Regions from separate parts of the Caproicibacterium sp. BJN0003 genome, predicted to be linked through region 2. Evidence: a T-box and tRNA genes for the amino acid it is inferred to sense, from the RefSeq annotation. Region 2 holds a T-box; the other regions hold tRNA genes.

Region 1 (6,555 bases), 170 kb from region 2:
TCTTTTTACCGCCTCCATTTCACGAATTCTTAAAATGCCCTAAACATTTTAATAGTATCACTTTTTGAATATTATTTCAAGTGCCTTTTAAAAATTCTTAATTTGTTTCCAATATGCTGCAAAGGACTGTTCTATCTTATTCTCTCCTGGAAGATAATATTCCTTATTTTTCAAAATATCAGGCAAATACTGCTGTTTTACCCAATGATTTGTAAAATCATGAGGATATTGATAAAACTGGCCCTTTCGTTCTGCATCTTCTCCATCATAATGGCGATTTTGCAGCTGCCTCGGAATTGCCCCTATCTCTCCCTTTTCCACATCTTCCATTGCCTGATTAATTCCAAGATACACAGAATTGCTTTTTGGTGCCTGACAAACCAATACAACCGCATCTGCCAGCGGAATTCGTGCCTCTGGCAGTCCCACCTGCTGTGCAATGGAAACCGCCGCATTTACAATCGAAAGGATCTGAGGATAAGCTAACCCCACATCTTCTGCCGCACAAACCATTAATCGGCGGCAGGCACTCGGTAAATCTCCCGCCTCTAAAAGCCGTGCCAGATAATGCAATGCAGCATTTGGATCCGAACCGCGCATGGACTTTTGATAAGCCGATACAATATCATAGTGCTCGTCGCCTTCTCTGTCATAGCGAAGGGCACTGCGCTGCGTCAGTTCATCTGCAAGCTCTTCGGTCACAACGAATGCGCCGTCTTTTTCTTCTGCAGATAGAGCGCAAAGTTCCGCCGCATTCATCGCTTTTCGCACATCTCCACCGCAGGCAGTGGCAATTAGCTGAATCGCCTTTTCCGAAACAGAAATTTCTTCTCCTCTCTCTTCTGAAAGAAATCGAAATGCCCGTTCCACTGCAGGAATTACTTCTTCCGGCGTAACAATTTTAAACTCAAAAACCGTTGAACGGCTTAAAATTGCACTATATACATAAAAATAAGGATTTTCGGTTGTGGAAGCAATCAGTGTAATATCCCCGTTTTCAATAAATTCCAAAAGCGTCTGCTGCTGCTTCTTATTAAAATATTGAATCTCATCTAAATAGAGTAAAATTCCATTAACGGCATCTAGTGTCCCGATGGATTCTACAATCTTACGAATATCAGCAGTGCTGGCTGTCGTTCCATTCAGCTTGCATAATTTTTTATTGGTCTGGCGCGCAATATAACGCGCCAAAGTGGTTTTTCCTACCCCACTGGGCCCATAAAAAACCATATTGGGAATTTCTCCGCTTTCAATGATTTTCCGAAGCGGTCTGCCCGGTGCCAAAAGATGGCGCTGCCCAACGATTTCATCTAAAGTTTTAGGGCGAAGTCTATCTGCTAACGGAGAAGCCAATCACAATCACTCCTTTTTCGAAAAGAGAGCAGAAGGCTCCCCCTCTGCTCTCTAGAAACGTTCATTGCTTAAGATCCGATTCAGTTTTCATAAAGCGGATATTTCTCACAAATCGCGTTCACTTTGCCGAGAATTGTTTCCTTGCTGTTATCAAAATCATTAATTGCAAGTGCAATGCACTCAGCAACTACATCCATATCTTCCGGCTTCAATCCACGAGTTGTAACTGCCGGCGTCCCCAAACGCAAGCCACTCGTTACAAAAGGACTGCGCTGTTCATTTGGAACCGTATTCTTATTTGCTGTAATCCGAACCTCGTCAAGACGATGTTCCAGCTCTTTTCCGGTCAATTCCAATCCTGTCAGATCGACCATCATCAGATGGTTATCCGTACCGCCGGAAACCAGATGTACTCCACGGTTCAAAAGTCCTTGTGCCAAAGCCTGGGCATTTGCTACAATCCGCTTGCCATACTCTTTAAATTCAGGTTTTAGTGCTTCTCCGAGGCAAACAGCTTTTCCTGCGATTACGTGCATCAAAGGACCACCCTGTGTTCCTGGAAAAATCGCTTTATCAATTGCCTTTGCATACTTTTCTTTGCAAAGAATCATGCCGCCGCGCGGGCCACGAAGCGTCTTGTGCGTCGTAGTCGTAACGATATCCGCCCACTCAACCGGATTCGGATGAAGTCCGGCTGCAACTAAGCCGGCAATATGCGCCATATCCACCATCAGCATAGCACCACAGCTGTCGGCAATCTCACGAAACTTTTCAAAATCAATGATACGAGGATATGCACTGGCTCCCGCAACAATCATCTTCGGCTTGCACTCCATCGCCTGTTCTTTGACTTTATCATAATCAATTCGTCCGGTCTCGGGACTAACTCCATACGGGACAAAATGATAATAGCTGCCGGACATATTAACAGGAGAACCATGGGTCAGATGTCCACCTTCTGAAAGGCTCATCCCCATCACGGTATCTCCGGGCTTTAGAAATGCAAAATAAACCGCCAGGTTTGCCTGTGCGCCGGAATGTGGCTGCACATTTGCGTGCTCTGCGCCAAAAAGTTTGCAGGCACGGTCTCTTGCAATATTCTCCACGATATCTACATACTGACAGCCGCCGTAATACCGCTTGCCCGGATAGCCTTCTGCATACTTATTCGTTAATACGCTGCCCATCGCTGCCATAACAGCCGGTGAAACAATATTCTCCGATGCAATCAATTCCAAATTTCTGCGCTGACGAGAAAGCTCCTGCTGCATTGCATCGCTAACTTCCGGATCTGATTTTTTTACAAACCCAATGGTATCCATCATATCGTTATACATATCCGCTGCATCCCTTCTGATTCAAGTTATTTTGAATTATTATATCCCATCATCTTGCAAAAGACAAGTTTTCCCTTTCATCTTATCAAAACAATTTCTTTTACAAAATAGGAATTGTTCTTTTTCTGATTTTGAGATACAATATTTTCAGAACTTTGGGAGGAAATATATCATGACAAAAAAACAACGCGCACTCGCTGCCGTAGAAGCCCTAAAAAAAGAATATCCAGATGCTCAGTGTTCTTTAACTTATAAGGAACCGCTGCAGCTTTTAATTGCTACCCGCCTCTCCGCACAATGTACAGATGCGCGGGTTAATATGGTTACTCCTGCCCTTTTTAAACGATTCCCGACTCTTGATTCTTTTTGCGAAGGCTCCGAAGAAGAAATTGCAACCTATATTCACTCCTGCGGATTATATAAAACAAAAGCGCGAGATATCTTTGCAATGTGCCAAAAATTAAGATCCGATTTTAATGGAATCGTTCCCGATACAATCGAAGTTTTAACAACACTGCCTGGCGTAGGCAGAAAGACTGCCAATCTAGTCGTCGGAGACATTTACCATAAACCGGCCATTGTAGCAGATACGCATTGTATTCGAATCTGCGGTAGACTCGGACTTACAGACGGAACAAAAGATCCAAGGAAGGTTGAAAATCAACTTCGAGCAATTCTTCCTCCGGACGAAAGCAATTCTTTCTGTCATAGACTTGTTTTGCATGGACGAGCTGTCTGCAACGCACGGAAACCACTCTGTGAAAAATGCTGCATGAACGAATTCTGCAAAACAAATCTTCAGGACCCAAAAGGAGATAAAAAATGAAACGGCTTTTGATGGTAATCGACTACCAAGTAGACTTTGTTTCCGGAAGTCTCGGCTTTCCCAAAGCATCTCTTCTAGAAGGCCCCATCTGCCAAAAGATACAGGAGGCAAAAGCGCGTGGTGATACCATTGTCTATACAATGGACACACATGAAAATAATTACCTTTCTACTTTAGAAGGAAAAAATTTACCGATCCCACACTGTATCCGCGGCACTGCAGGATGGCATCTCTATGGTGAAGTAAACGATCTTTTAAAAGACGCACGCTGCTTCCAAAAAAGCAGTTTTGGCTGTGCGCAACTGATTCCATATCTTCAGAAAGAAGACTTTGAAGAAGTCGAACTTTGTGGACTTGTAAGCAACATTTGTGTTCTTTCAAATGCCGTTCTCGTGAAAGCTGCCCTTCCTCAGGCACAAGTTATCGTCGATGCCAAATGTACTGACTGCGCCGATACAGCAAAAAATCAGGAAGCGCTCAACGTTCTGGAAGGATTGCAGGTAAAGGTTCTAAATCGAAAATAATCATGGAAAAATCTTGACAAGGCACATGAATTATGGGATAATAATTCACGTTGCATTTGGGGATGTAGCTCAGTGGGAGAGCGTTCGGTTCGCATCCGAGAGGTCGTGGGTTCAACCCCCATCATCTCCACCAAGAAGTCAGAAGCCATATGGCTTTCTGGCTTTTCTTTTTGCTCTGAACTTGATTTCCTTTTGGAATAAATGGACCGTTCTATTTTTTAGTTTTTTCTAAAAGTGTCCGTGGTCCCGCAGAAACACCTTATGCACTGAATAGTGGTTACTGGTAGTTCAGAAGCTGCTCCATATTGACGTTGAAGTCGCTTTCGATCCGATAGTGTCTTTTCAGACTTGCGGCCTAATGAATTCACTAAAAAAGCAATCATTTTCTTCTCTGCCATATTGTAGATATCAAAAAGTTTAGATCATGAAAGCCCTTGCCTTACAGTTTGTGCATGGGCATCTTTCCACTTGAATGTTGCCCATTTTTTCTGAATTCTTTGATGATTTTTGATTTCTGACCGGCAGTAAAATTCCAGTAAGTATTCTTTCTATGTTGGGATTTCTTCATCTCGATCTTGATTTTTAAGATAAACGAAAAATCAAAACACCAAGTAGGTTTATCCGCGAAAAAACGTGGATTTTTAATTATTTAAAAACAATAAAGCCATCCAAATTCACAACTTGGATGGCTTTATTAAGTACGAACGAAATATACTATCCCACCAAACTCGAAAACTTCTAGAAGTTTAATGTGCTTTTGCAATTTCAGAAATTATATCATTTAAAATATAAACTATTCGCTTGGTATTATCCTAAAATTATTAAAATAACTCCGTTCTAAAAATGGCAAATTTTCTGTTTCTGGAAATATTTTGGATCTATATTTGATCAGCGGCTATCGAAATATATGAACGGAACGGGTAATAGTACCATAAACTGATTCTCTGGGGATTTGTCCGATTGTTGTGTCGCGGCTGTCAATAGAAACAGCACGGTTGTCACCAAGAACAAACAACTTGCCTTTTTCTACTGTAACCTCTGCCATAGTACTATTTCCTAGCTTGTCCACTTTAATATATGGTTCGATCAGCGGCTCTCCGTTGCGGATTACGCTGCCATCAGCGTTCACTGATATCCGGTCTCCTGCAAGTCCAATTACACGCTTAACCATGTAGCCATATTTGGGGTTCTGAGTCTGAAATATAATCAGATCGCCGTACGTCGGATTGTGAAACTTTGTATAATACAAATTGTCGCCCTCATTTAGAGTTGGTTCCATAGAGAGTCCTTGCACTACATGCTTCTGAGGAATCTGTAACATACCAATTGCCAATAGCAACACTAACATAGTAATACTTAAAATTTTCCATATGGGAGCCTTATGAAAATCATGACCGAAAGCTGCGCCTTTCAATATCCGCGCTTGCCTATGTCTAAGCCTCATTCTTCACCTTAGGACTGTTAAAAGAGCTCAAAAAAATTATCATTAAACCAGCTATAGCCCAAATCTGGGAAGCCATTGAAATTTCTTGCAAGCATACCAAATAAAATCCACAGCAAAATTAAACATAATAGGGATAGGATTATACTCAGAATGACAGTTTTGCGCCGCATCACCCGTTTTTTATACTTAAACCTTCGACCTACCATTTTATGTTTTTTATTATTGATCGGCGATACTGTGCTATCGTCTTGGTGTTCAGTATTGCTTTCAATAAACTCATCGCGCTCTTCCTGAAAAATGGAAGCATTTGGTGGACGTTTTAGAACGGGAGCGTTTTGAGACGCAGAAATTTCATTATGGATAATGTTAGGGGAATCAGGTGGTACTGCATTGTCTGGGTTTCTCTGGGAAAAATGAATATTTGCTGATACTTCGTCCCCTTCTTTTGCGGCCATTGATTGTAACACATCTTGCCGCTTTACCGCTGTATTACATAAACGCTCCACTTGCGTATATTGTAAGGCATCACTGCGAGCCAACCACATGAGCCAAGGTTCAAACGCACCTGTACGTATATTCTGCCGTAATTCTTCCACAGCACCTTCCAATGTTTTCTTGGCGGATTTTTTAGCAAGTGCTTCATCCTGCAGCACGTCAAACGCAATAGAAACAACTTTTTTATTATACCGCAGTATAAATTGCGCTGTGGCATCCATATCACCAGTCCGAACCTTTGCAATCAACTTCTCTAATTTATCTAAGTAATCTTTTTGCCGTTGGTTTACTCCGATATCGGGTTCCGAATGAATTTTTTTGCTCATGCAATGCTCCCCTTTTCAATTAATTAATTATTTTCTTTGCCACTACCACAAAGCGACCATCGTTAGTATGGTAACTGCATGTGGAAAGGGTCAGCAGTTCATCGGAATATTTCACGTCAATACCGGTATTATAGAGTGATGCCTGTTGAATGGCCGAAATATATTTTTTAAAATCTGTTTGGTCACTTTTATTAATATAACTGTAACAACGTAAATCCTGAGCAGCATAAATGTCTGTTTCAATGGCTGC
Region 2 (6,555 bases):
AAAGCAAAATTCCAAGCGTTGCACTGACACTAAGCAAAAATCCTGGATCGGCTGCCGAAAAAGGATCCATCAAGCAAATTAGGAAGACGGCAAATCCCAACGAATTCAAACTGTCCGCGCGCCGATAAAAGAACCTTCCAATCAGCATGATCAAATACATAATTCCACTGCGGAGAACGGAAGGAGTAAACGCTGTAACCGCCATAAAAAGCCAAATTCCAAATACTGCAAAAAGATTTTTTCGGCGGCGCGAAATCGGTACAAATGTCAAAAGCAAGAAAAAGAGCTGCGTCATAATCCCCATATGAAATCCCGAAACACTCATCAGATGGATGACTCCAGCCAATCGAAAATCATCCACAATTTCCTGGCTAAGAGAAACCTTATCTCCTAAAAGCAATGCTCCTCCAAGGCCAGCTGCCTTTTTTGAAAGATGATCCCATATATTGCTCAGCAGTTGCTCCCGCAGCTTCATCGGAAATGCAGTCAAAGGATAGTTCTGCGGTGTCTCATAGGAAAAAGGCATATATTCAAAAATATAGCCTTCTAAAGAAATCCCTTTAGACCACGATGAAAAGGAATCAGAAGTAGGATAAAAATGCGCCCTACAAGTTAGAGTATCAAAACTCTCTGCACCAAGTGCCTGTTTTGACGAAAGGCGAATCGTTTTTCCAATCAATTCATTTGTGTCTGTTCCTTCGCAGGAATCCACCTTCACTATATAATAAAATTTCTCGTTGGACAGTTCCGGCGTCTCCATAACTGTTCCGGTTACCGTTACTTCTCGATTATCGAACGATTTAATAGATGAAATATTCCAATCGCTGACTGTAAAAATGGTAAAAGCGACCGCAGCGGTCAAAAATGCTACCGGAAAGCAATAAGTTTTTCTGCAAGACGGGATCCGCACCAAAATAAAAAAAGATAGAAAACATCCAATAGAAAGCCCGGCCGTCAGCGAATAATTCTTTAAAAAAACAGCAGCCACCTGTGCCAGCAGATATGTAAAACCTACTAACGCAAGCGGCCGCTTCATAAAAATTCCTCCTTGTTTGCCAGCAAAAAATCACTTTGCAAACAATGGCAGAGGCTCCAGATAAATAATATCTTTGCGGTCTTTCGCATCGCCTTCTGCCAATACGGCAGCACGCCCTACAATATTTCCGCCAAATTTCTCTACGAGCTCCTCCATCGCTTTAAGAGACTCTCCTGTACTGATAACGTCATCTACGATCAGTACACGCTTCCCCTTAAGACCGGTATAATCATCTTCTGCCAAATACAGCTTCTGCAGATGATCCGTTGTGATGGATTTCACCTCTACATGAATTGGGTTGCGCATATAAGCTTTTACACTTTTTCTGGCTACAATATAACGGCCGCATCCCTGCCGTGCCATTTCATAACAAAGCGGAATTCCTTTCGTTTCTGCAGTCACTACGACATCGTGCTCAGGGCACCTTTTTAAAAGCTCCTCTGCAGAACGTTCTGTAATCTCAACATCTCCGAGCATTACAAATCCGGCAATATCCATATGTTCTCCGATTGGGCAGATCGGAAGATCGCGTACGCAGCCGGCGATCGTCATTCTATAATAAGCAAGCCCATTTTTTTCGATCTGTTCGTTCAATGAAAGCAAGACCTTTCTCTAATAATCTTTAATGATTGATTTTTCAGCCGGGAGGCCATTTCATAGAACGTCCTCCGAGCAAATGAAAATGCAGATGCAGAACTGTTTGACCGCCGTCTGCTCCAACATTGCAAACAATTCTCCAACCAGCATCCAAATGATTTTCTACAGCTAGTTTCGCCGCCACCTCAAAAATATGTGCTACGATTCCACTGTTTTCAGAATTGATCTTAGCTGCAGATTCAATATGCTCTTTCGGAATAATTAAAATATGAACCGGCGCCTGCGGATCCAAATCACAAAAAGCAACACAGAGATCATCTTCATATACTTTTTTGCTTGGAATTTCCCCCGATACAATTTTACAGAATACACAATCCATTAGATTTTCCTCCTTTCTACCAGATGATTTTATTTATCATCAAATCATTTTATCAGTTTTATTCCTCAGGTTTCAGCATTTTCTGCACGATTCCGTCAGTCGCTTTTAGTGCCTCGTCTAATTTTGTCAGATCTTTCGCACCAGCCATTGCAAAATTAGGCCGTCCGCCGCCGTTGCCTCCGGCAATCATTGCGACCGCCTTGGCAATCTTCCCGGCATGTGCACCGCGCTGCATTGCATTTTTTCCTACTGTGACCGCTACAGAAGCTTTCCCTTCATTGATTCCAATCAAAGCGGCAACCATATCAGGAGCCTTGTCGCGAATTTTATCACACATGGTCCTCAAGGTAGCAGAATCGGTACCGGAAAACATTGCAGTACATACCCGTACGCCGTTAATCATCTTCGCTCCTGCAAACAAACCGTCAATTTGAAATCCAGCAAGCTTTTCGGAAAGTTCGCTGATCGTATTCTCTTTTTCTTTTATTTGCTGCATCATCTGTTCTGCATGAGAAGGCAAATCGACAGCACTGTTTAGTTTCATAACAGAAGCTGCTTCACTGATTTCCTTTTGCAGATTTGTTAAGAGCTCATAAACTCCAAATCCTGTAACAGCTTCAATTCTACGGACTCCCGCAGCTGCACTGCTTTCTGAAACGATCTTAAAGAGCCCCAGCTTTGCAGTATTATCAACGTGTGTTCCGCCGCAAAATTCCTTACTGAAATCTTCAACAGAAACAACACGAACAATTTTTCCATATTTCTCGCCGAACAGCGCCATTGCTCCTAATTTTTTTGCTTCTTCAATCGGCATTTCCTTGCAAGTAACAGGAGCCGCATTCAAAATAACGGTATTGACCAGCGATTCCACTTTTGAGAGTTCTTCTGCCGTTAAAGCTGAAAAATGTGTAAAGTCAAAACGCACCCGTTCTTCATTCACAAGCTGTCCAGCCTGCTCCACATGATCTCCCAGTACCTTGCGAAGAGCGGCCTGCAATAGGTGAGCTGCCGTATGATTTCGCATAATGGCTTGATGGCGTTTCTGATCTCTCTCAGTTACAACCGTATCTCCTACCTGAAGACTTCCTGCGTCGATGTGGCCAAAATGGAGAAAAGTTTTTGCGTGATTTTTTGTGGTGTCCTGAATCTTAACAATCGCATCGGCAGAAGTAATAAGCCCAGTATCACCTACCTGTCCGCCGCTTTCCGCATAAAAAGTAGTACGGTCAAGAATCAGCGTTACATCGTCTCCGGCAGTCGCATTTTTGACTCTCTCGCCATCTTTTACGATTCCAAGAATCTTTGCATTTACAGAATCTTCTGTATATCCTAAGAATTTTGTTTCAGACAAATCGTCTAAAAGATTATTTTCTCCGGCCCATGCATCTGCTCCAGCGTTTTTACGGGCGGATCTGGAACGTTCTTTCTGTTCCTTCATCAATTCAAAAAATGCTTTTTCATCAACCTGAATTCCACGCTCCGCAGCAATTTCCTTTGTCAAATCCAGAGGGAACCCATAGGTATCATTTAATTTAAACGCGTCCGTTCCGGAAATCAATTTTGTCGAATTATCATCGATCAACTGATTTAAAAGCTGCATCCCCTGATCAATCGTCCTGCTAAAGCTGTCCTCTTCCACCGAAACAAGTTTCAGAATCATCGCACGCTTTTCAGAAAGTTCCGGATAAGCTTTTTTGCTTTGCTCAATTACAGTTTCCGCAACTTCAGAGAGAAATGGACGATTAATTCCCAAAAGCTTTCCGTGACGGGCTGCCCGACGCAGCAAACGACGCAAAACATAACCGCGTCCCTCATTACTAGGCATCACACCATCTGCAATCATGAAAACAGTAGAACGAATATGGTCTGTGATCACGCGGATGGAAACATCTTTTTTCTTGTCTTTTCCATATTCAACTTTAGCAATACGGCATACATGCTGCAAAATACTCTGAATGGTGTCCACCAAAAACAGATTATCGACTCCCTGCATAATGCAGGCGAGACGTTCCAGCCCCATGCCGGTATCAATATTCGGGTGTTCCATCGGCGGATAGTTTCCTTTTCCGTCGGAATCGAACTGCGAAAATACGACATTCCAAAATTCAACATAGCGATCACACTCGCAACCCGGGCCGCAAGTAGGCTTTCCGCAGCCGTGTTCTTCTCCGCGGTCAAAATAAATTTCGCTGCAGGGACCACAAGGGCCGGAACCATGTTCCCAAAAATTATCTTCTTTGCCGAGACGAACAATATGATCCGGGCTAACGCCGACTTCTTTTGTCCAAATATCAAAAGCTTCGTCGTCATCCAGGTAAATGGTGACCCACAGCTTATCCACCGGCATTTTCATGACCTTCGTGCAAAATTCCCATGCCCATGGAATCGCCTCGTGTTTAAAATAATCGCCAAAAGAAAAATTGCCCAGCATCTCAAAAAAAGTACCATGGCGATCGGTGATCCCGACATTTTCAATATCGCCGGTGCGAATACATTTCTGACAGGTTGTAACGCGCTTACGCGGTGGAGTTACCTCCCCTGTAAAATATTTTTTCATCGGTGCCATGCCGGAATTAATCAGTAAAAGCGAATTATCATCTTTAGGAATCAAAGAAAAGCTAGGCAACCGCAAATGCCCTTTACTTTCAAAGAATTCCAGATACTTTTCGCGGATTTCATTTAATCCAGTCCACTCCATATACTTTTTCTCCATCCTTTTAATCATCTTAAAAAAAGATAGACTCCTCCGCCCACAATGGGACGGAAGAGTCCGTGGTACCACCCAAATTGCAACTGCCTTTTTAGAATCCAGACAGTTACCGCTTTTTTACCTTTAACGCAGATAAAACGCCTTTGCTCTCCGCAAGGAGCTCTGGGACGGCTCATTCTTTCTGTAACATTTCCGCCTCTCACCATGCGGCAGAATCTCTGCAATGTCTTAAAAAGAATTATTTCCCTTCATCGCTTTTCATATCTTTTTAAATTATAAGCATTCCCGCGATAAAAGTCAATTCTTCGGATATAATTCGTCTGCAATTTCTTTAAAAACAGGGCCACAGGTTGCACCGCCTCCATCGCCATCTTCGGCCATAATGGTAACCACATATTTGGGGGACTCTGCCGGAAAGAATCCGGTATACCAGCTAATAACCTTTTCTTTATCTCCGTCATACTGCCCTGTTTGAGCAGTGGCCGTCTTTGCCGCCACCTCTACAAAATCAGGTTTTCCTAGTTTACTAGTTCCCTCTGATGCGGAAAGTTTCATCGCATCTTTAAGAATCAAGCATGTTTCTTGAGACATGACTCTATTTGGCTGCTGCACCGAATTTGCAGTCAAATTTCCCGCCTGATCCACTGTTCCCAAAAAGGCCACCGGCTTTCTATAAAGTCCGCCGGAAGCAATTGCCTCCGTCATCGCCGCAATCTGAATGGGAGAAGCGGTCAGTTCTCCTTGTCCAAAAGAAAAATTTGCGAGCGCTCTAGGAATTTTTAACGTATCAAGCGAAGGTAGAGTCCCGGCAGAACTATAAATGCCCGGCAATAATTCATAAGAATCTCCAAATCCCAGGGAACGTGCCATTGATAAGAATTTTTCCTGCGGAACTTTCTGCATGAGCTGCACAAAGTATCCATTGCAAGACTCTGAGATTGCTTTTTGAAGATTTACTTTTCCATGTGCTTCTCCATTATAGCAAGCAAACGATTGTCCGTCGACTTCAATTTTTCCGGTACAGTTATATTCTTCATTCGGATCTGCACCGTTTTCTAAAGCAGTCGCTGCCGAAACTAATTTAAACACAGAACCGACGCTATAAGATGAAATCGTGCGATCGAGCAACGGACTATTAGAAGCATTCATGACGGATGATACGTCATCGGGATTAAAATCAGGGCGGCTGACAGAGGCTAACAGTTGTCCATTTTCTGCATCTAAAACCACTGCGGCGCCTTTACTGATCTTTCTATCCATTGCTTTTTGTGTAATTTTCTGAATGTCTCGATCCAGTGTAAGGGCAACTCCGGAAGAATCCTGAGACAAAGTATCCGTAACTTCCGCCGTTTCACTTGGAAGAATGTGTCCAAGAGCATCTACTCGATAGGTGATTTTTAGTTCTCCTTCATTTTGAGCCAAAGAATCATCAAAAGCCTTTTCTGCTCCCGCAGCACCCATACCGCCCTCATCTACATATCCAATTAAATGCGTTGCTAGCGCAGGGCTCGAATAGCGACTTTTAAGGGGAAAGACTGTCACTCCGGGTGCTGAAATATTTTGATCGAGCTTCAGCAGAAAAGGATTTCGTTCCGTTAAAAGCTGGTAGACACTTTTAATTTTAGACTGTGGCAAAATTTTACTCAACGCTGCCGCTGTTTCCGTACTGGGGGCAACCGCCGCAAGATATTCGGTGTTTCCTTCTGTCAGTGGCTTCATCTTTCGGTCATAAATCATTCCCCTCTCTCTTCGAATCTGCAAGGTGTATTTTTGCTGGTTTGAAGCTGCCTGTGCCAAAGTACCGTTCTGAATCGTCAGTCCATAGAGACGAAT
Region 3 (6,555 bases), 170 kb from region 2:
AATTTTTCCACGGCTGTATCCGGCTTGATCGGTTCTGTTCCGACCACGACTTATGGCGAAAATATTGGCGTAATGGCGATTACAAAGGTATACAGTGTTTGGGTAATTGGCGGTGCGGCTGCGCTTTCCATTCTTTGCTCATTTATCGGTAAATTTTCTGCTTTGATTTCGACAATCCCGGGTCCTGTTATTGGTGGAATTTCGTTTTTACTTTATGGAATGATCGGTGCTTCCGGATTGCGAATTTTGGTTGACAAAAAAGTCGATTTTGGCAAAGCAAGAAATCAAGCATTGACGGCAATCGTCTTTGTAACCGGACTTTCCGGAATTTCCCTGAATATCGGGGATGTTCAGCTAAAAGGAATGGTACTTGCATGCATCGTGGGAATGGCTATGGGAATTCTATTCTATATTTTTGATCGTCTGCATTTGACAAATGATCAGGACGAAGAGTGTGAATAAAAATATTTGGAACTTTTAAAAACTTTTATTTAGGGAAAACTGCCTAAGGAAAAGTTGTCTTTGCTTGTAGAAAAAGTCGAATCATGTTATAATAAACAAACATTGATTTTTGAAAGACCAAACAGGAGGATCAGAATGAATCAGTCGGAAAAAAAAGCACTGCAGATTACAGCGTGCAAAGTACGGATGGGTGTAATTGAGGGGACTTTTCATGCAAAGTCCGGTCACCCGGGCGGATCGCTTTCGGCGGCCGATGTATTTACCTACCTATATTTTAAAGAGATGCGTGTAGACCCGAAAAATCAGAAAGACCCCAATCGGGATCGGTTCGTGCTTTCCAAGGGACATACTTGCCCGGGACTCTATGCAGCTCTGGCACTGAAAGGATATTTCTCATGGGAAGAACTCAAGAGTCTGCGTCATATTGGCGCTATGTTACAGGGACATCCTAATATGCTGGATACTCCCGGGATCGATATGAGTTCCGGTTCTTTAGGACAAGGTGTTTCTGCTGCAGTTGGTATGGCACTTGCAGGAAAAATGGACAAAAAAGACTACCGTGTCTATACGCTTTTAGGAGACGGCGAAATTGAAGAGGGTCAGGTTTGGGAGGCTGCAATGTTCGCCGGTCACCATGCACTTGATAATCTCTGTGTGATTGTCGATAACAATGGTCTTCAGATTGACGGATCGATCAGTGAAGTAGGCGGTCCAGCTCCTATCGATAAAAAATTTGAAGCATTCGGATTCGATGTTCAGGTGATAGATGGTCATGATTTTGATGCCTTGGAGTGCGCTTTTGATCATGCAAAAGAGGTTAAAGGAAAGCCATCCTGCATAATCCTGAAGACAGTAAAAGGAAAGGGCGTTTCCTTTATGGAGAATCAGGTAGGCTGGCACGGAAAAGCGCCGAATGAAGAGCAGTATCAAACGGCGATGAAGGAATTAAAAGAAGTCCTAACCGGATTGGAGGCAGAATAATGGCTGAGATGGTAAAAAAAGCAACGAGAGAAAGCTTTGGATTAGCAGTCACAGAATTAGCTGCCAAAAATCCGAATATTGTCGTATTAGATGCAGATCTTGCTGCCGCGACAAAGACTGAGATTTTCAAAAAGGCTTATGCTGATCGTTTTGTTGATGTAGGAATTGCTGAATGCAATATGATTGGAATTGCTGCAGGTCTTGCGACGACCGGAAAGATTCCATTTGCTGCAAGCTTTGCAATGTTTTCCGCAGGACGTGCATTTGAGCAGGTTCGCAACTCTGTTGGGTATCCGCATTTGAATGTAAAAGTGGTTGGTTCTCATGCAGGTATTTCAGTCGGTGAAGATGGTGCAACGCATCAGTGCTGCGAGGATATTGCTTTAATGCGTACCATTCCGGGAATGGTCGTTTTAAATCCTTCTGATCATTATGAAATGAAGGCTGCAGTCAAAGCAGCCGCCGAGTATGTAGGTCCTTGCTATATTCGTCTGGGACGTTTGGCAGTGGAATCATTCCATAATAATGATGATTACCATTTCGAAATTGGGAAGGGCATCACAGAACGAGAGGGTAACGATATTACGATCATTGCAACCGGACTGATGGTTTCGGAGGCAATCAAAGCAGCTGATCAGTTGAAAAAAGAAGGAATCAGTGCTCGTGTGCTGAATATCCATACAATTAAACCACTGGATAAGGAACTTATCTGGAAAGCTGCCAAAGAAACCGGAAAGCTGATTACCATAGAAGAGCATAATGTGATTGGTGGATTGGGCGAAGCAGTCTGCGGGGCGGTTTGTGAAAAATGTCCTGTTCCGGTCATTCGCATGGGTGTGCAGGATACGTTCGGACATTCCGGCCCAGCGCTTGATCTTTTAGAGGAATTTGGTTTGTGTGCTTCCAACATTGTGAAGGTGACAAAAGAAGCATTTAAGAAATAAAGTAAAATGTTATTTTAAAATAAAACGTCAGGAGCACCGATGTTAAAAAATCGGTGCTCCTGGCTTTTTATCTTTTAGATGAATTGGATTTGGCAAGGCGCTCTCTTGCACCTTGAGGTTTTGGAATAGAGAAAAGATCCGTATAGGATTCGGCTTCCGAAGCAAATTGTGGAGGAGTTGGGATTAATCCGGTGCATTCAGTGGAGGCAATGACGTCAGTTGAGGTAGCAATATCATCGGCATTATCCCACGTATCCGACGGAAATTTTGGATTCTGTTTTTCTTCTTCTTTGAAATCCCTTTTCATGAGATCATCCCTTTCCATTTCTATTTTTTACAAAAAATAAAAAGATATGAAAGAGAAAATTTGGAGACATTTTTTCCTTTTATTAAACTATTTTTTTGTAATCAGACTTGCAATTTTAAAAAATATATGATATTATTTTAAAGCTGTCGCGGTAATTAGTCTTAATTTGCGTCAGTTTAAATCCGGGGCATTAGCTCAGCTGGGAGAGCGCCACACTGGCAGTGTGGAGGTCAGCGGTTCGAGCCCGCTATGCTCCACCAAAGCACGATTATCCAAACTTTATCTTTTCGGTGAACGGGTTTGCATTAGTCGTAAAGAGATCGCAACAACAGCGATAAACAACAAAATCCTCTGCAAGGTGATAAGGCTTGCAGAGGATTTTGTTGTTATGTGTAACATTTTTTTTGTGTTCATTTGAAGATAACCTATTTTGGTGGATACCTCTACCGATATGGTTTACCCGTGGGCTTTTTATGAACCTCTAAGATCTTTCATCCTTTCCGAATTGGTGGGACAGAAGAATTAGTGTTTTATGCCCTTGTTATCATAAATGTCTAATACTTTTCCGGGGAATATCATTTATGTATGGTGAACAATCAAAGTAAGACAGTGAGTTATGTCATTATGCTCCTCGTTGTTTAATATATCCGATTACCACGCAAATAACTGCCACAATAAATGCAATCACTAATTTCGTAAATGAACCACTATACAGTTTAGTAGGTTGATCTATGCAGTAACATACTTGAATTTGGCTACCGACTACAGATGACATAGGTACTTGTATTCTATTGCATGATGTATATGTTTTTTCGTCAACATTGTATCTCATGATCGCCCATTTGGAATTATTTTTACTTCCAGATACGGCAGTTTTAATATTGACGATTGTTCCAATCACTGTCGATGTTTTCCCGTTCATTAGAATTAGACTTATGCCCTCAACAAGAGCAAAAACAATGCACGCCAAAGCTATAATATATAAGAATATAACATCTTTTTTCATACGATTTATCGCTGCCTTTAATTATTTTTTCTTTTTTCCAGCTTTAAATAAGATTGATAATGGGTAGGATTACAAATATGGCTACCATCCAGTCTGGAAAATATGGCATAAAGCAGGTTCTCCTTTTAAAGCATCACACTATATCAAATCTTTTTTACTATATATCTTAATGCTGATTAATATGGATACAGCAAGAAAAGCCAAACTGACCAATGCAGCTATCACACAAAAAAGTGCAACAGAAGTTAATTGGATGACAGCCAAGTAGCGATTCCCATTTATCTTTAATAGCTGTGGGAGCAGAATTGGAGAAGCCATAAAAACAACAATAAAGAAAAATTTTGTTTTTTCATATCCAACTTTAAATTGGATCGGAAGGTAGATACTGATGAGCAGAGATATGCCAACAAAAGCGGCCATCACCATTTCAAAATTAAAATTTTCAAGTTCCGGAAGAAGCAGCGTTTCAATCCAATAAATTACGCAGCAGGCGGCAAAGATCACCACGCAGAAGCCGTATTTTGACATAACAATCAAACTGCGCGGATAAGGGGTCGCACATAACATGACCGACGCTTTCGGGTATTGGAACTCCTTCATGGAAACATACATTAAAAGCATGAATACGGCAAATACAGCGGAGATCACAAAACTGATGGAGCCTGCCAGCTCCGGCATACGCCACAAAATAAACGGTGGGATCAAGAGAACGACTATGAACATAAGCCAAACATATTTTTTAGCGATTACAAAATCCTTTTTTATCAGATGAAGTAACATTATTCCTTGTCCCCCTCAATATTGCCGAGCATAATATCTTCGATTGTAGGTCTTTCAATGACAATTTCCGGCAGACATTCCTGTACTTTTTTAATTTGATTGGTAACTCCTGTAAAGCCAAAATCCGTCGTTTTGATACTTTGAAAAAGCTTCCGATTCTCTTGGTCCAGTTCTTTTGTATCTCCTTTAACCACTCGATAGCTCTCTAAGAGAGTATCCTTTTCTTCTTGAAAAACAATCTTACCGTGGTCGATCATAATAAGCATGTCGGCGATCTTCTCAAGGTCAGATGTGATATGTGTCGAAAAGAAAACGCCTTTGCCGCCTTCCTTCATATAGTTTGCCAGTATCGTGAGCAGTTGGCTCCGGATTAGTGGGTCGAGACCGCTGGTAGGTTCATCCATGATCAGAAGTTCCGCTTTATGGGAAAGGGCAAGCGCAAGAGCATATTTCATCCGCATGCCTTTTGAAAGTGTGTTGATTTTTTGCTTCTGATTAAGAGAAAAACGATCCATGTAGCCTTTATAATCCTGTTCACTCCACGAAGAGTAGGCGGGGGCTATAATGTTTTTCATTTCAGACATGGTGAGTTCATCATAGAAACCGCCGTTGTCCATTACAACACCGATGCGATTTTTCAGTTCGTGTTCATGCTTTTCCATATCTAGCCCAAAAAGCTTTATGCTGCCGGACGCATTTGTGGCCAGTCTCAAAATGGAACGAAGCGTCGTCGTTTTTCCTGCCCCATTTACACCAATAAATCCGGTAATGCAATCCTCCGGTAAGGAAAAAGTTACATTCGATAGCGAAAAATCACCGTAAGACTTGTTTAAACCCGTTACTTCTAATATATTAGTCATTTCAGTCACCCTCGTATAAAATGTCCATCATAGCATTCAGTTCTTCTTTCGTGATATTCAGCGACTTTGCAGTCTGTATCATATCTTGCATTTTTTGCTCGACAATACGACGTTTTGAATCACGAAGCAAGTCAATATTGCTTGCAGTTACGAAGGTCCCGATGCCTACCTGACTTGTGACAAAACCTTCCTGCTCCAATTCCTCGTAGACCCGCCTAATGGTTAAAACACTGACCTTTAAATCGTTGGCAAAACCTCTGATAGAAGGCAGCGGATCTCCTTCAACCAAATCTCCCTTGAGAATGGCATCCTTTATCTGATCTTCAATTTGCTGATAGAGCGGACTATCGGCAGTGTTTGAGATAATAATTTTCACAAGCTCACTTCCTTATGCAATGTGATGTTATTACATGCACACTATACACTTACATCGCATTATTGTCAATAAATTTTTAGAATACTGACTTTAGCACAATTCTGTGGTTGATAAAATAAGTTGCGGGAATAATTTTCTTACGGCGTAGATGGCTTTTTGATGCAGTCTGTCTCAACGTTCTTTCTTCCTGCGTCGTAAGCCTCCTGTTCCGCTTTTTTTATCTGTAAGATGATTTTCATACTTTCTCAGTTGCATTTAAAAAAAGATTCTGATAGAGTATAAAAGTAGATGGTTATTCATAAAATCCAAATGTCTGTCAATTAGGAGTAAAAGCATGGACAACGCAAGTATAGAAGAATTAGTTGGAATTATTATTTGTATTATATTTTCTGCGTTTTTTTCCGGAACCGAAACGGCTTATAGTATGGTAAACCGTACAAAGTTAAAAACAATAGCCGCAGACGGCAATCGCAGAGCAAAGTTGGCTTATTCGATTGTAGAAGATTATGATCGGCTTCTTTCCACTATTTTAGCCGGAAATAATATTGTTAATATTCTTTCCGCTTCTCTTGCTGCAGTTTTGTTTACTCGCTTTTTTTTAGATAACGGAGTAACGATTTCAACGGTTGTTATGACGATTGTGGTGCTGGTTTTTGGTGAGATATCGCCAAAGAGTCTTGCAAAAGAAAATTCTATGCAAATTGTTTTGCAGTCGGCGCCTTTTTTAAAGTTTCTGATGGTTTTGTTTACCCCGCTTAACTTTCTGTTTATGCAGTGGAAGCGTATTTTAAGTCATCTTTTTAAGCATAAAGAGTCCGATGTGATGACGCAGGAAGAAT

What was found. The T-box of region 2 lies ahead of alaS (alanine--tRNA ligase). A T-box ahead of a tRNA ligase gene usually reads a tRNA of that ligase, here a tRNA-Ala.
Region 1: it has a tRNA-Ala gene. The T-box ahead of alaS (alanine--tRNA ligase) is inferred to sense a tRNA for this amino acid. The anticodon was not compared.
Region 3: it has a tRNA-Ala gene. The T-box ahead of alaS (alanine--tRNA ligase) is inferred to sense a tRNA for this amino acid. The anticodon was not compared.

What each region holds. Positions count from the first base shown of each region.
Region 1 is NZ_CP111108.1:1,277,000-1,283,554, forward strand. Features, by position in the region: gene OP489_RS06400 (flavin reductase) at 1-1, opposite strand, end outside; gene OP489_RS06405 (replication-associated recombination protein A) at 88-1,353, opposite strand; gene glyA (serine hydroxymethyltransferase) at 1,434-2,690, opposite strand; gene nth (endonuclease III) at 2,863-3,516, shown strand; gene OP489_RS06420 (cysteine hydrolase family protein) at 3,513-4,040, shown strand; tRNA gene OP489_RS06425 (tRNA-Ala) at 4,099-4,173, shown strand; gene lepB (signal peptidase I) at 4,936-5,484, opposite strand; gene OP489_RS06435 (hypothetical protein) at 5,502-6,305, opposite strand; gene srtB (class B sortase) at 6,325-6,555, opposite strand, start outside.
Region 2 is NZ_CP111108.1:1,103,283-1,109,837, reverse strand. Features, by position in the region: gene OP489_RS05520 (ComEC/Rec2 family competence protein) at 1-1,036, opposite strand, end outside; gene OP489_RS05515 (phosphoribosyltransferase family protein) at 1,067-1,588, opposite strand; gene OP489_RS05510 (histidine triad nucleotide-binding protein) at 1,674-2,012, opposite strand; gene alaS (alanine--tRNA ligase) at 2,071-4,710, opposite strand; T-box leader at 4,766-4,983, opposite strand; gene OP489_RS05500 (peptidoglycan D,D-transpeptidase FtsI family protein) at 5,020-6,555, opposite strand, start outside.
Region 3 is NZ_CP111108.1:1,268,749-1,275,303, reverse strand. Features, by position in the region: gene uraA (uracil permease) at 1-462, shown strand, start outside; gene OP489_RS06390 (transketolase) at 598-1,443, shown strand; gene OP489_RS06385 (transketolase family protein) at 1,443-2,387, shown strand; gene OP489_RS06380 (hypothetical protein) at 2,455-2,694, opposite strand; tRNA gene OP489_RS06375 (tRNA-Ala) at 2,879-2,954, shown strand; gene OP489_RS06370 (hypothetical protein) at 3,317-3,700, opposite strand; gene OP489_RS06365 (ABC-2 transporter permease) at 3,839-4,480, opposite strand; gene OP489_RS06360 (ABC transporter ATP-binding protein) at 4,480-5,340, opposite strand; gene OP489_RS06355 (GntR family transcriptional regulator) at 5,342-5,716, opposite strand; gene OP489_RS06350 (HlyC/CorC family transporter) at 6,051-6,555, shown strand, end outside.